Regions from separate parts of the Pantoea sp. ABR1s genome, predicted to be linked through region 2. Evidence: predicted binding sites of a transcription regulator. Region 2 holds the regulator's gene; each other region holds the start of a gene.
The links. The regulator CRP, encoded in region 2, controls carbon source genes, mostly activating them, when cyclic AMP is high. The targets are predictions, from matches to a motif close to ATGTGANNNNNNTCACAT.

Region 1 (5,449 bases), 290 kb from region 2:
CAGCATAGATATCGGCGATTTTACCCACGGAGATCACGTGACCGCCCTTCTCATCCACCAGCTTTTTCAGCATGGTGGCGGATGGTGGCTCAACTGCCAGGTCGTGACGATTGCCGGTGCGCTCGAACTGACCCGCTTTGTCGCCCACAAACGGACGGGCGATAACCCGGCCAATGTTGTAGCCACCTTCGGTCAGCTCTTCACGGGCGATTTCGCACAGCGCATAGAGTCGATCCAGACCAAAGGTCTCTTCGTGACAGGCGATCTGGAACACCGAGTCCGCAGAGGTATAGAAAATCGGCTTGCCGGTTTTCATGTGCTCTTCGCCCAGTTGGTCGAGGATCACCGTACCTGAAGAGTGGCAGTTCCCGAGATAGCCCGGCAGATCTGCACGCTCAACCAGTTTGTCCAGCAACTCCTGTGGGAAGCTGTTCTCTTTGTCGCTGAAGTAGCCCCAGTCAAACAGCACCGGCACACCGGCGATCTCCCAGTGGCCTGACGGCGTATCTTTACCTGACGAAAGCTCGCTGGCGTAAGCGTACGCGCCGGTGATTTTCGCCTCAGGATCCAGACCTGCCGGGAAGCGGCCGGTCGACAGCTCTGCGGCTTTGCCCAGACCCAGCGCGGTAAGATTAGGCAGATGCAACGGGCCTTTACGTCCCTTGTCTGCTTCACCCCTGAAACAGGCTTCGGCGATGTGACCTAAAGTATCCGAACCTGCGTCGCCGAATTTATCGGCATCTTTACTGGAGCCAATTCCAAAGGAATCGAGAACCATAATAAAAGCACGTTTCATGCAAGTCTCCTGCGCATTGGCGCGTGACAAGTCAAAAAAAAGCGATCAGATCAGTATACCCGAATGCATCGCAGCTGGCACCGGTTACCGGTCAGTTAGCTGATATCGCTCACACGGCGATAGACAACCGGCGTCTCAGCCGGGGCGGAATCACCGAGCACCAGCGCGGCTTTGACCGCCGCGGCGGCCTGCTGCCATTTGTCTTCGCTGCTGGCGTGAATGATCGCCAGTGGACGCTGCGCATCGGCACGTTCGCCCAGGGTGATCATGTCGCTTAAGCCGACGCTGTAATCAATGCTGTCGCTGGCACGCTGACGTCCGCCGCCCATTGCCACCACCGCCAGACCCAGCGCACGGGTATCCATGCTGCTGACGATGCCTGGCTGGTCGGCATACACCGGCTTGCTCAGCATCGCCTGCGGCAGATAAGCGTCGTAGCGTTCAACAAAATCGGCAGGTCCCTGCTGGGCAGCGACCATACGACCAAATACCTCGGCTGCTTTGCCGTTATCCAGCACCGTCATCAGCTTCTGACGCGCTTCGGTGTCGCTGGCGGCCAGTTTGCCGGAGACCAGCATTTCGCTGCAGAGCGCCAGCGTCACTTCCAGCAGGCGCGGATTCCGCTCTTCGCCCGTCAGGAAGCGAACCGCTTCACGCACTTCCAGCGCGTTACCGGCTGAGGAGGCGAGAACCTGGTTCATATCCGTCAGCAGTGCGGTGGTCTGGCAGCCTGCGCCATTAGCGACGCCAACAATTGACTGCGCCAGACTTTCTGACGCCTCATAGGTTGGCATAAACGCACCGGAACCCACTTTGACATCCATCACCAGTGCATCCAGCCCTTCTGCCAGCTTCTTCGCCAGAATCGAGGCGGTAATCAGCGGGATCGAATCGACGGTGGCGGTGATGTCACGCGTGGCGTAGAAACGCTTATCCGCCGGTGCCAGCGAGCTGGTCTGGCCGATAATCGCCACACCCACCTGCTTGATGATCTCGCGGAAGCGATCATCGCTCGGGAAGATATCGAAGCCCGGAATCGCTTCCAGTTTATCCAGCGTGCCGCCGGTATGGCCAAGGCCACGACCCGAGATCATCGGAACATATCCGCCGCAGGCCGCGACCATCGGCCCTAACATCAGCGACGTCACATCGCCGACGCCGCCGGTCGAGTGCTTATCCACCACCGGGCCATTGAGATTAAGTGATTTCCAGTTCAGTACCGTACCGGAATCACGCATCGCCATAGTCAGCGCGACCCGCTCAGGCAGCGTCATGTCGTGGAAATAGATGGTCATCGCCAGCGCGGCAATCTGACCTTCCGAAACGGTGTTATCACGCACGCCATTGATGAAGAAGCGAATCTCCTCTTCAGTCAGCGCATGGCCGTCACGTTTTTTGCGAATTATTTCTTGTGGCAGGAACAAGGTAACCCCCTGGTTCAGGGAAATCAGGATGGGGAACAGGCGGTCAGCGACCGCCTGAAGGATCAGTAACCCGCTTTGCTGGTGTCGCTGTCATGGCCCAGGGTGTTGAGCAGGCTCGCCAGCAGGCTTGAAGCACCAAAGCGGAAATGACGCGCATCGGCCCAGTCGGCACCCAGCGTCTCTTCCGCCATTTTCAGATAGATAGCGGCATCTTCAGCGGTGCGCACGCCACCAGCGGGCTTAAAGCCAACCTGCTGGCTGACGCCTTTATCACGGATCACGTTCATCATGATCTGCGCCACTTCAGGCGTGGCGTTAACCGGCACTTTACCGGTAGAGGTTTTGATGAAATCGGCACCGGCATCAATGGCAATCTCAGAGGCCTGACGGATCAGCGCTTCCTGCTTCAGTTCACCGGTTTCGATGATCACTTTCAGCAGCACATCTGCTTCGGCACAGGCGGTTTTACAGGCTTTCACCAGATCGAAACCGACCTGACTGTTACCGGCGATCAGCGCACGATACGGGAACACCACATCCACTTCATCGGCACCGTAGGCGATAGCGGCGCGGGTTTCTGCCAGCGCAATATCAATGTCGTCATTGCCGTGCGGGAAGTTAGTCACCGTGGCGATGCGGATCTCCGGAGTTCCCTGCTCGCGCAGCGTTTTACGGGCAATCGGAATAAAACGCGGATAGATACAGATTGCGGCGGTGTTGCCTGCCGGGGATTTGGCCTGATGACACAGGGCGATCACTTTTGCGTCGGTGTCGTCGTCATTCAGGGTGGTTAAATCCATCAGTTTCAGGGCGCGCAGGGCAAGGTCTTTGATATCGGTCATGAGGCTCTCCAAAGGATCGGGGTGCAACCCACCGGCTCGCCGGCGGAATGTTATAATAATAACACTCTGGTGCGGCCTGATATGTGCCAGGAGTCACATAGAAATAAGAAATTAGTGCAACATTGCCACGTTTACTGTGACTAAAGTTACAGATAGCGGTACCTGATGGTCATTATACGCCAGCGGGTGTAATGTTACTATTATCACATTTAAGCGCGAAGGCTGCAGGTCGGGTGAGACACGGGCGGTCAGTTGCGCAGCGCCGGGAAAGCGGGATCGAGCTGAAATAGCTTCTGACTGTTGTGCCACAGCGCATCAGCAATCTCCTCCGGTGACTCTTCTCGCAGGCTGCAGAGCACCTCCCACACCTGACGCGCCCGCTCCGGACGATTAGGCTGGCCCTGAAAGCCCTGCAGCGGCATATCGGGTGCATCGGTTTCCAGCAGCAGCGAAGAGAGCGGCAGCTGCGCCACAGTCTGGCGGGTTTTGCTGGCGCGTTCATAGGTAATGGTCCCGCCGATGCCAATCGCATAACCCAGCTTAATAAAGGCCTGCGCCTGCTGCAGGCTGCCCGCGAAACCATGCACCACGCCACGGCGCGGCAGATCGTAACGACGCAGAATCTGCGCCAGCTTGTCATGAGTGCGGCGCGAATGCAGGATCACCGGCAGCTGATACGCTTTCGCCAGCTTAAGCTGCGCCTCAAGAAAGCGTTGCTGCTTATCAAACTGCGGATCGTCGCGATAGAGATCCAGCCCGATCTCGCCGATCGCCACCAGCTTACGCGGCCGCTGTTGCAGTAAGGTTTCCAGCTGGTCGAGATGGGCCTCCTGATGATTTTCGATAACGATCGGATGCAGGCCCAGCGCGGCATAGAGCGCCTGTTGCGCCGCGGCTAACGCGCAGACCCGCTCAAAGCGGCTGGCATCGATTGCCGGAACGATAATCTTTTCCACGCCAGCTTCTGCAGCACGTGCCAGGCTGCCAGAGATATCCCCTTCAAACGGCGGGAAATCGAAGTGGCAGTGCGTATCGATAAACTTCATGCCAGCGATCCTTTGTCGTAATCAGCATCATTATCCGCCAGCGGCGGTGTGATGATGAGGCGGGTATCGGGTGCATTGGCTACCGGAGCAGGCGGCGTAACGATACGCGCCGTGGTCATCGGTTCCGCATCGCTCAGCCACTGGCCCAGCGTGGCGAGGAAATAGCGACCACAACGCCGTCCCAGATGATAATCCTGATTCAGTGAAGCGATGCGGCTCCCCAGCGCACTGCTGGCCAGCGCATGCGGCGGAAAGATTTCGATAATGCGCAAATCATCGGGCGGATTCTCAATGAACTGCTGAATTTCCCGATAGCTCTGTTCATGCTTATTCAGCACGTTAATCATCGGCTGCAGTGCGCCGGTGCTGAGCCAGCGTTCCATCCGCTTAAACCATTTCGGGGTATAGAACATCTGCGACGGCACGGTGCGGATCACCACAATGGTATCAGCGCCACGGCGGGCGGCTTCACGCACCGGAATCGCATCGCTGATGCCGCCATCGAGATAGCTGATCCCTTCCAGACTGACCCCCAGCCGGTAAAAACCGGGAATGGCACTGGAGGCTTTGATCAGATCCAGCCAGTTATCGGCGGTCGGGTTGAAGTAGCCGGGCGTGTAGTCGTCACTGCGGCAGGCGCACATATAAAACTCGCGGCCGCTGGAGAACAGCTGCTCCGCGCTGCTCATCGCCAGCGGAAATTCACTGCGGGTAATATCTATCAGCCAGTCGAGGTCGATCAGATTGCCACCACGCACAAAGCGCAGCGGATCAAAAAAGAGTTTACTGGTGGTATAGCGGGTAATCACACGTCGGGCATAGCCGGCCTGACCACAGACAAAGGCAGAAAGATTTTGTGCACCGGCAGAGGTGCCGAGCATCAGCTGAAAGGGGTTGAATCGGGCACGCTGAAATTCATCTAACACGCCTGCGGTGAAAATGCCGCGTTGACCGCCGCCTTCACAAACCAGCGCAATTTTCTGAGATTTAAACGGAGTCAGGGCCAGAGGTTCAATGGCGCCGAGCGTGACAGGAATGCGTATACCCACTGTGCGAACCTCAAAAAGCGGTTCCGGGTCTGCTGGAGGATCGATCCGTTAAAGACGGCAGCATTCCGGAGAACCAGTCATATGTTCCTTTAACCGGCAGGCCAGCTGGGCTGGCTTGCCTTGCAGCGATGTGAAGGTGTCCCTCTCTTCACGTCAGTCGCTACAGATGACTGGTCTCCGCTCTATGCTTTGCGTTGCATTACACTGCAGGACTCATCGGCTAAAGCTTTTTACGGCCGGTAAACAGGCTGATGAGGAACAGGATAATACCAACGACGAAGACAACTTTAGC
Region 2 (5,449 bases):
CACCTCAACTTTCAGCGCGTCCCGACGGTCGATACCTCAAACCCGTTCGCTGCCCGCGCTATTCCGTCACTGGATGAGAGCTTTGTGGTGATCCACTTCCAGGCGCTGGAAGATATCGACCTCCCCTACCTGCTGGCGATGCTGCAGGGCTCGTTTATCTCGCACATCAATACGCTGGTGGTGCCTGGCGGCAAAATGGGTCTGGCGATGGAGTTGATCATGGGTCCGCTGGTGAAGCGGCTGATGGAAGGCAAACGAATAGAGTAAGAGGCCAAAAGAGCCTTTCCAGACTAATGCCAATGCAGGATGAATCTGACAGCAGCGAAAAAGCTTAACACGCAGGGTACCGGGTCAGAAGAGGAAAGCGTCCCGCGCCAGGGACGGCGCGGGCCGAGCGGCCATGGATGGCGGTTTTGCGTCTTTCCGATCTGACCCGGTTCCCAGCGCAGGCACAGTCTGACAGCAGAGCACGACAGATTTTGCCCGCGACCTTAAAAGATCCCTGCTGGTACTAAAGTTCGATCACTTCATAGCTATGGGTAATGTTGACGCCTTTACCCAGCATGATGGCCACAGAGCAATATTTTTCAGCAGAAAGATCAACAGCGCGTGAGACCGCTTTATCCTGGAGGGCTTTGCCACTCACGATAAAATGCAGGTTGATGTGCGTAAAGATTCGCGGCGCCTCTTCACGACGTTCTGAGGTCAGTTTTACTTCACAATCAGCCACATCGTTTCGGCCTTTTTGCAGAATTGATACCACGTCAATCGCGCTGCATCCGCCCGCCGCCATCAGCACCATCTCCATTGGGCTGGGCGCTTTATCACCCGAATTTCCATCCATCAGTATCTGATGGCCGGATGAGGATTCTCCGAGGAATGTCAGCCCTTCTACCCATTTCACTCTTGCCTGCATGATTTTTGCTCCGGAATACGCTGTTTTGTCGCCAGAGTACGCTTTCGCCTGGTAAACAGCAATCCAGAGAAATCCGCCCGTAGCTGAAGCGAGACAACAGAAGACAGTCGGCAAAAGCTGTGCTACAAACAGTGCTGAAAATATTTTTCGTCACCCGATGACGAAGCCGGGAAGGATGATGCGCACTGCGCCTGATGCGGCCCGAATAATTTCCTGAAATGGAAACGCTTGAAGCTTTCACCGCCTGACAGGGAAAACTGCCCCCTGTATTTTGGGCACGATTACAACAGAGGATAATAGCGAATGGTTCTCGGCAAACCGCAAACAGACCCTACACTCGAATGGTTCCTGTCCCATTGCCATATTCACAAGTATCCATCCAAAAGTACGCTGATTCACCAAGGTGAAAAAGCAGAAACGCTTTACTACATCGTGAAAGGTTCCGTTGCGGTTCTGATTAAAGATGAAGAAGGCAAAGAGATGATTCTTTCCTACCTGAATCAGGGCGATTTTATTGGTGAACTTGGCCTGTTCGAAGAAGGCCAGGAGCGCAGCGCCTGGGTACGTGCGAAAAGCGCGTGCGAAGTGGCGGAGATTTCTTACAAGAAATTCCGTCAGCTGATCCAGGTTAACCCTGACATCCTGATGCGACTCTCATCGCAGATGGCGCGTCGCCTGCAGGTGACGTCTGAAAAAGTGGGTAACCTCGCTTTCCTCGACGTAACCGGACGCATTGCACAGACCCTGCTCAACCTGGCGAAGCAGCCAGATGCCATGACGCATCCCGACGGCATGCAAATTAAAATCACTCGTCAGGAAATTGGCCAGATTGTTGGTTGTTCACGTGAAACCGTGGGCCGTATTTTGAAGATGCTGGAAGATCAGAACCTGATCTCCGCACACGGCAAAACCATCGTCGTTTACGGCACCCGCTAATTCCTGTCACCCACGGCGTGATGGCAACATCACGCCGTTATTGTTTGTGTTGGGCCGATGTGGCGTCGAATTATTTACCATCCTGAAGTTAACTACGCCTTGCGGCAAACGCTGGTGCTCTGTCTGCCGGTGGCGCTGGGCTGGTTGGCTGGCGACCTGCAAAAAGGTCTGCTGTTCTCATTAGTGCCCGCCTGCTGCAACATCGCCGGTCTGGATACCCCGCATAAACGCTTCTTCAAACGCCTGATTGTTGGCGGCAGCCTGTTTGCCCTCGGCAGCTTTCTGATGCAGTGGCTCACCCTGCATGCTATTCCGCTGCCGCTGATTCTGTTTGCCATGCCCTTATTGCTCGGCGTTACCGGGGAGATCAGCCCGCTGCATGGTCGTCTGCTGCCCGGCACCCTGATTGCCGCCATCTTTACCCTGAGCCTGATTGGCCGCATGCCAATCTATGTTCCCCCGCTGCTCTATATCGGCGGCACGCTATGGTACGGGCTCTTTAACTGGTTCTGGTTCTGGCTGTGGAAAGAGCAGCCAATGCGCGAAAGCCTGAGCCTGATCTATCGCGAGCTGGCTAACTACTGCGACGCAAAATATACCCTGCTGACGCAGCTGACCGATCCGGAAAAGGCGCTGCCGCCGCTGCTGGCTCGTCAGCAGAAAGTGGTCGATCTGATTAACACCTGTTATCAGCAGATGCATATGCTGTCGGCAAGCCGCGATCACAGCCATAAACGGCTGACGCGCGCCTTTCAGGTGGCGCTGGATCTGCAGGAACATATCTCGGTCAGCCTGCATCGGCCGGAAGAGGTGCAGAAGCTGGTCGAACAGAGCCACGCCGAAGCGGTGATCCGCTGGAATGCCAAAACCATCTCGGCCCGGTTGCGGGTGCTGGCGGATAACATTCTCTATCACCAGCTACCCGATCGCTTTGCGATGGATAAACAGCTCGGCGCGCTGGAGAAAATCGCCCATCAGCATCCCGACAATCCGGTGGGTAACTTCTGCCTTTACCACTTCAACCGCATCGCGCGGGTCCTGCGCACCCAGAAACCCCTTTATCAGCGCGATCTGATGGCTGACCGCCAGCGCCGTCTGCCGCTGTTACCGGCGCTGCGCAGTTATCTCTCGTTTCGCTCATCGGCCCTGCGCACTGCCGGCCGCTTTGCGGTGATGCTGATGCTGGGCAGCGCGCTGGCGCTGTTCTTCAACATCCCCAAACCCTACTGGATCCTGATGACCATCATGTTCGTCAGCCAGAACGGCTACAGCGCTACCCGTGTCCGCATTCAGCACCGGGCGCTGGGCACTTTTGCCGGTCTGGTGATCGCGGCCGCCACGCTGCGCATGGCGGTGCCGGAGTCGCTGGTGCTGCTGATCATGCTGGCAATTACTTTTATCAGCTATCGCTTTACCCGCCAGTTCTATGGCTGGTCGATGATTGGCTTTACGGTCACGGCGGTTTACTCGCTGCAATTGCTGTCGCTGAATGGCGCGCAGTTTCTGCTGCCGCGACTCATGGATACGCTGATGGGTTGTCTGATCGCCTTTGGCGGGATGCTGTGGCTGTGGCCGCAGTGGCAGAGCGGCTTACTGCGGCAGAACGCCCATGACGCACTGGAAACCTATCAGGATGCGCTGCGGCTGTTGCTGGGTGACGAACAGTCACCAGAGAAACTGGCTTATCAGCGCGTGAAGGTCAATCAGGCACACAATGCGCTGTTTAACTCACTGAATCAGGCGATGCAGGAACCCGCGTTCAACTCCCGCTATCTGAGTGATATGCGGCTCTGGGTCACGCACAGTCAGTTTATCGTCGAGCATATCAACGCCATGACGATTCTGGCGCGGGAGCACACCATGCTCACTGCCTCGCTGGCTGAGCGTTACCTGCAATCCTGTGAAATCGCGCTGCAGCGGTGTCAGCAGCGGCTGGAATATGATGGTGAAAGCTCACAGGTTAACCTGCTGGATGAGCTGGAGAACATCAGTGAGGGACCGATCACGGTGGTGGAGCAGCATGTGCGGCGCATTCTCGATCATCTGAGCGTGATGTACACCATTTCATCGCTGGCGTGGAACCAGCGGCCGCAACATGGCCGCTGGCTGATCAGACGCTTACGTAAAAACTAAGCTAGCCGTTGAGCACGTTGCCGACGGCCGTGGCGAAGCGGCTCATGCCCTCTTCGATGTCGGCAGGCTCAATGATCAGTGACGGGGCAAAACGCATCACGTCAGTGCCGGCAACCAGCACCATCACGCCTTCTGCGGCCGCGGCATTCAGGATGTCGCGTGCTTTACCGGCATGCTGCGGTTTCAGCGCCGCGCCAATCAGCAGACCCTTGCCGCGAATATCGCTGAAGAGATCATACTTCGCATCGATGGCCTGCAGCGCCGTGACAAAGTGCTGACGACGTGTCTCAACGCCTGCCAGCACCTCCGGCGTATTGATAATATCGAGCGCAGTTTCGGCGATGGCGCAGGCGAGTGGATTGCCGCCATAGGTGGTGCCATGCACGCCCGGCGCCATGGTCGAGGCGATCTCGTTAGTGGTCAGCATGGCGCTGACCGGGAAACCGCCGCCCAGCGCTTTGGCTGAGGTCAGAATATCGGGCTGGATGCCATAATGCTCATAGGCGAACAGCTTGCCGCTGCGCCCCATGCCGCTCTGCACTTCATCCAGCACCAGCAGCGCCTGATGCTGATCGCAAAGCTCACGCAGTCCCTGCATAAATTCCTGCGTTGCGGGCACGACGCCGCCCTCACCCTGAATCGGTTCAACCACAATGGCGCAGGTGTGATCGTCAATGACCGCTTTTACTGCGTTCAGATCATTGAACGGCACATGGACGATATCCGCCGGTTTAGGCCCGAACCCATCAGAATATTTTGGCTGTCCGCCGACCGTGACGGTAAACAGCGTCCGGCCATGAAAGGCGTTATGAAAGGCGATAATCTTACTTTTGAATGGGCTGTGACGTTTGCAGGCGTAGTAGCGCGCCAGCTTAAAGGCGGCCTCGTTGGCTTCGGCCCCGGAGTTAGCGAAGAAGACCCGCTCGGCAAAGGTCGCCTGAATTAACTTACTGGCAAGACGCAGCGCCGGTTCGTTGGTGAAGACGTTGCTGGTGTGCCACAGCGTCTCGCCCTGACTTTTCAGCGTCTCCACCAGCGCAGGATGGCAGTGTCCAAGTGCGGTGACGGCGATACCACCTGAGAAATCGATATACTCTTTGCCCTGCTGATCCCATACACGACTGCCCTTGCCTTTTACCGGCACGAACTGCGCAGGTGCATAAACAGGCAAAATAACGTTATCGAACGTCTCCCGCGTGACCGCAATTTTTTCCGCTGCCATTGATGACCCCATTTAGATGATTGATGTGCAACTTTGAAATAATAATCACAAAATATGCATAAAAAATCACTCAAAGGCAACTTATTGCTCAAGGAAATTGCGCAGCAGCTGATGTCCCTGCTCGCTGAGAATGCTTTCGGGATGGAACTGCACGCCTTCCAGCGCCAGGGTTTTATGGCGGAATCCCATAATTTCGTCAGGCTCGCCGTCACGCACCGTCCAGGCAGTCACCTCGAAGGCAT
Region 3 (5,449 bases), 190 kb from region 2:
TTCAAGTCCAAAATCTTTCAGTAACCATGCTTTCATTTTGTCATTTCCCATGTGTATGCATCCAATAGGGTGATGATAAAAAAAGCAGGCAGGCGTAAAAAGCCACGAAAAAGGACTTCAGTGTTACTGCAGGAGAAACAATCGGAATAAGATATAATCCGCAATACACTATTTCGGCAGGAATATTTTTTGCGGAGTTAAATGATGCGCTCGAACATGCTGGAATTGATGGATATTTTTGTTCACGTCGTTGAATTCCGTAGTTTCACCCGGGCCGCTGACGCCTTACAGCTGCATCGCCCTGCGGTCAGTAAGTCCGTACAACAACTGGAAGACAAGCTTGGCGTTAAGCTATTGCACCGCACCACGCGCAGTCTGAGTGTGACCGTTGAAGGGGAGGAAATTTATCAGCGGGCTAAAACGCTGCTGAGTGATGCCAGCGATATAATGGCTTCTTACTCTTCAAATCAGCGACCTCGTGGCCAGCTGCGCATTGATGTTCCACTGGCGCTGGCGCACAGTATCCTGATCCCACAATTAAGCGAGTTTCAGGCTTTATATCCTGAAATTGAAATAGTCTTAACCGCTTCAGATCGCCTGACCCATTTAATTACAGAAGGTGTGGACTGTGTTATTCGTCTCGGTGAGCTTGCTGATTCGAATTTTATTTCGCGCAGAATGGGCAGCCTGCAGATGGTCACCTGTGCAGCACCCTCTTATCTGGATAAATATGGCACCCCTTTAACGCCTGATGACCTTAAAGATCATAAAGCCATTTATTTTTTTAATGAACACAGTCGGGACATCCAGGAATGGAAATTTGTCATGAATGGCGAAATTGTTTCACGGCATCCGGGAAGCAGCATACGAGTTAACAATTCTGACGTCCTTCTTTCATGTGGCGTGGCGGGCCTCGGCATGCTTCACGCATTATATACGGCATTAAAGCCCTGCCTCGAAACAGGCCAGCTGAAGGAAGTATTATCGGGTTATGCGACTGTGACGAAACCGGTTTCTATACTCTACCCTGACCGACGCTATCTTCCGCCTAAGGTCCGGGTCTTTATCGAATGGTTTACTGAAATATTCAGGAAGAATCATCAGGGTTAACCGTGAATCTTTGTTTCGGCACAGGCAATCCCATGACCCATTAAAAGTGCTTGTTTCCTGTTTAAGGTATGCCGCCATTTTGTCTGGCATCCGGAAATCTCCCGGGCAGATTAGACCACTGCAGCAACGTCTTTTCTGGCTCAAAGTGACGCATAACGGGAAAATCAGAAGGAGAGGAGTAGCAACAAACAGGATGCACCCGAAGTGCAAAAACGCGGGTTTAAATCAGCAGAAGCAAAGGCAGAAAAAGCAGAAAAGGTGATAATCACAGGTCGATCCCTGACCGCGATTATCGAGGGTTTCTTGCGGGGTGCTTAGTACATGGCACCCGGCGGTACGTGTTTGAACGTCTCAACGTAAGCGCGGAACACGTGTTTAAAAATACGTTTCATGGAACACCTGATTCAAATTTAGTTGAACATATACCGAAAAAGTATAGCTCCTGTGCGTTTTAACAGCAAATAAATTTGAACCAGATCACAAAAATGGCGGTTTTATGTGCAAAAGCCTTACGCGGTGTAGCCGAGATGCTGCAACAGAATGGTGGAGCCGACGGCAATCAGCACTACTCCACCCAGCACTTCCGCCCATTTTCCCAGGATCGGACCAATAAAGCGCCCGACTAATACGCCAGTCGTCGCCATCACCGTAGTGGCTGCACCAATGGTCAGCGCGGTAGTAATGATGTTCACCTGCAGGAAAGCCAGACCCACACCAACAGCCAGCGCATCCAGGCTGGTCGCTACCGCGGTGGTCGCCAGTACCATAAAGCCATGGCTTTGCGGGGCTTCACAGGGTTCTGCGACGGCAGTCTGACGGAAGCCTTCCATCATCATACGGCCACCCAGAAACGCCAGCAGGATGAAGGCAACCCAGTGATCCCACGCCATGATGTAACGGCTGGCGGCCAGGCCAAGCGCCCAGCCAATCAGCGGCGTCAGCGCTTCAATTGAGCCGAAAATCAGACCGGTACGCAGCGCTTCTTTAAAACCGGGACGATGCAATGTGGCACCTTTGCCCAGAGCAGCAGCAAACGCGTCCATCGACATGCCCAGCGCAAGAATTAAAGTGGCAATAAAGGTCATGATTTATTCACCTGGGGCGAAAAAGCGGCAATTCACGCTGAATTCACCACACAAAGTGTTCAGTTATGAAAAAGTGGGCGCAGTCTACCATGCAAACCCAAAGATAAAAAGACAGTAAAATCAGGGATTTAAGTATAGCAAAGGCTATAACTCTTATCATCCGCTATGAATCGCGCTAAGTCGATGGTAGCAAAGCATTTTCTGACCATTCGTCTGGCCATGTAGCATGCCGGATGCGCACGAAGCAGCGCGCCACCATTGAACCGTGTCGCCGTTTACCGGAAAATGCCGGGCTGATAAATATGGGATACCGGTTATGAATAACCCTTTTGAAACGTTGATCGTGCCTGGTGGCATTTTATTGCTGGGCTTTCTCTCGGCGCTGCTGCTGCCCGCGCCCGCCTTTAGCGTGACGGTGGCGCAGCATCTGTTGCAGATGTTCCATTTGCAGGACCTGAATCAGCTCTACACGGTGGTGTTTTGCGTCTGGTTTTTGCTGCTGGGCGCACTGGAGTTTTTTGTTATCCGTTTTGTCTGGCGTCGCTGGTTCAGAGGCTGACAGCAGGATACGCATCGACCAGCGCCTTTAGCCGTTCGGCACTGCGCGCATAACCTTCACGTGGCAGATGGGCCGTCCCCAGTAACAGGCCCGCACCGCGCTGATCCGCCTGCTGATACCAGATCGACAGCGGCGACGGTGCCATGCCCCACTCCACCGCCTGCTGCGCAATCACCTGATCCGGTGAACCGGCGGGTAAACGGACAATCACCGCCAGCCCGGCGCGTTGCAGGTCAGGAAAGTGAGGATGCAGCGCCGCGATCATCTGCTCCAGCCGCTCATGATAGACGCGCTTCATGCGCCGCAGATGCCGCATAAAGTGGCCATCCCGCAGAAATTCCGCCACCGCATTATGCAGCAATCCGGAGGAGGCAGGCGAAAGCAACGCGCAGACCTCGCCGAACCGGGCCGTCAGCGCGGGTGGCACCACCATAAAACCGAGCCGCAGTTGCGGCGTTAGCGTCTTGCTGAACGTGCCGATGTGCAACACCCGCCCCTGGCTGTCGAGCGCGGCCAGTGCCGGCGCGGCGCGATTGCCGGGCTGAAGCTCGCCGAGATAGTCATCTTCGATAATCCAGCGCTGCGCGCGGCTGGCCCAGTTAAGCAGGGCATGCCGGCGTGCCAGGCTCATCGTCATGCCAAGCGGCGCCTGCTGTCCCGGTGTGACCAGCGCAAAAGCGGCATCCGGCGCGCGAGCAATCCCGGCCTCAACCTGCAACCCTTCGGCATCAACCGGCACGGCAACCGGCGTGACGCGCAGCGCTTCAACCGCGCGACGCGCCACCCAGAATCCGGGATCTTCCAGCCATGCTTTTTTACCCTGAAAATTCATCGCCAGCCCAATCAGTCCCATTGCGCCAGCATAGCCGCTGGTAATAATAATCTGGTCCGCCTGACAGCGCAGGCCGCGTGCCACCGCCAGGTAGGCCACCAGCGCCTGCCGCAACGCTAAGCTGCCGCGGGGATCGGGATAGCTGGCCGGTCTGCTGACCTGCAGGCGCGTCTGACGCTGCAGAATGCGCAGCCAGACTTTGGCCGGGAATGCATCGCTGGCAGGAATGCCCATCTGGAAGGTCAGCGGTGGCGCTTCATACTCCTCTGCACCCTCCAGCAGCTGGCGTTCAGCCTCGGCATTGACCGGTTTTAACGGCGGTAATGGGCTGACGAAGGTACCCGCTGCGCCTCTGGCCTGCAGAAACTGACCATCAACCAGCATGTCATAACTGGCGCGAACGGTGCCACGCGCCACGCCGAGCTGAGCGGCCAGATCGCGGCAGGAAGGCAGACGTGCGCCAGGTTGTAAACGTCCTTCACCAATCGCCTGTTCGATCAGCTGGCGCAGTTGTTCACTGAGGCCACGTGACGCGCCGCGCTGCAGTGTCAGCGTGGAAAGCGGCGATGGACCAGTCAGACTCTCATTTTTTGGCACTTTATCTGCTCCATTGAAAGGCTGAAAATCGCCTTATCAATCCTGAATGAGGCAATAAGATGAGCGAACGTATCGATTTTCACAGTGCAGCACCGGCGGGCATGAAAGCACTGGGCGGCGTATACAGTTATCTGGCACAAACCGATCTGCCGCTCACTTTACTGGAACTGCTGTTCCTGCGCATATCGCAGATTAATGGCTGTGCCTACTGCATTGATTTACATACCAAAGCACTGAATAAGTCGGGCATGGGCTGGGATAAGATCGTGCTGACTTCGGTCTGGCAGGAATCCGGTACGCTGTTCAGTGATAAAGAGAAGGCTGCCCTGCACTGGGCTGAATGCCTGACCCTGATTGCTCAGCAGGGTGCGCCAGACGACCGCTATACCGCACTGAAAGCGCACTTCAGTGAAAAAGAGATTGTCGATCTGAACATCGCGATTGGTCTGATGAACACCTACAACCGCATGGCGATAAGTCTGAAAAAGTTGCCCGCCAGCGCCAGTCTGTCATAAGTGAATCCGATGCGTGCGCCGATGTGCACGCATTTTCAGACTCACAAAAATGTAACATTATTTTTACACAAGCGGCCTTTCAGGCGCTCTGCTCCCGATTCCCGTTATTCCTTGCTGCATAATAAATCGCTAAATTTCAGCGGATTAAATAATTCCGCACGGTTCATATTCATTCCGTCGTTGCACCAGCATGGGGCTTTTCAGCAACATGCCATTTCCGTTAACCCACTGACTTCACACTAAAAAACCCCTAATACGCCGCTGGCCCTGATGATTAATTCTAATGCTGAATCATTTCTGCATTTAAAAAATAAACAAATGTTTAATTCAGATGCGAGAATGTTATATTCAGATGACAAAGCATAACGTGCAGTTAACGCGTTATTACCGCTTTAACCCTATACCTGAGACTTAACCTTTGAGAAATAGCGCAACGCGCTCGTAAGAAGCGTGACTATTTCGCCTGCAAAACTGTTGGGCTTCAGGTCAACAGAAGAGGAGATGTCGCCTCATGTGCAATTCAGCTGTAAACCTTGCGCTCGCGATGAGTGCCATGGCAAAGGACACCACTACTACCGCGCAGGAGCGCAAAGACGTTGACGTGCTGCTGATTGGCGCAGGTGTGATGAGCGCCACCCTCGGCGCGTGGCTGCAGGATTTAGAGCCGGACTGGTCCATCGAAATGGTGGAGCGGCTGAATAGCGTGGCCGAAGAGTCGTCCAACGGCTGGAATAACGCGGGCACCGGTCAT

Region 1: deoC (deoxyribose-phosphate aldolase) is a predicted target of CRP. The motif match lies at 3,254-3,271, and genes of this name have one in related genera.
Region 3: azuC (stress response protein AzuC) is a predicted target of CRP. The motif match lies at 1,576-1,593, and genes of this name have one in related genera.

The regions. Positions count from the first base shown of each region.
Region 1 is NZ_CM173823.1:711,022-716,470, reverse strand. It holds gene deoB (phosphopentomutase) at 1-796, opposite strand, end outside; gene deoA (thymidine phosphorylase) at 892-2,220, opposite strand; gene deoC (deoxyribose-phosphate aldolase) at 2,283-3,062, opposite strand; gene ACXKZD_RS03405 (TatD family hydrolase) at 3,311-4,108, opposite strand; gene ACXKZD_RS03400 (patatin-like phospholipase family protein) at 4,105-5,157, opposite strand; gene ACXKZD_RS03395 (DUF1328 domain-containing protein) at 5,378-5,449, opposite strand, start outside.
Region 2 is NZ_CM173823.1:421,851-427,299, reverse strand. It holds gene ACXKZD_RS01975 (phosphoribulokinase) at 1-267, shown strand, start outside; gene ACXKZD_RS01970 (OsmC family protein) at 512-916, opposite strand; gene crp (cAMP-activated global transcriptional regulator CRP) at 1,220-1,852, shown strand; gene ACXKZD_RS01960 (YccS/YhfK family putative transporter) at 1,910-3,985, shown strand; gene argD (bifunctional acetylornithine/succinyldiaminopimelate transaminase) at 3,987-5,207, opposite strand; gene ACXKZD_RS01950 (aminodeoxychorismate/anthranilate synthase component II) at 5,289-5,449, opposite strand, start outside.
Region 3 is NZ_CM173823.1:235,570-241,018, reverse strand. It holds gene ACXKZD_RS01130 (zinc-dependent alcohol dehydrogenase family protein) at 1-36, opposite strand, end outside; gene ACXKZD_RS01125 (LysR family transcriptional regulator) at 205-1,110, shown strand; gene azuC (stress response protein AzuC) at 1,425-1,502, opposite strand; gene mntP (manganese efflux pump MntP) at 1,620-2,195, opposite strand; gene ACXKZD_RS01110 (DUF1158 domain-containing protein) at 2,512-2,754, shown strand; gene pdxR (MocR-like pyridoxine biosynthesis transcription factor PdxR) at 2,744-4,183, opposite strand; gene ACXKZD_RS01100 (carboxymuconolactone decarboxylase family protein) at 4,243-4,698, shown strand; gene mqo (malate dehydrogenase (quinone)) at 5,210-5,449, shown strand, end outside.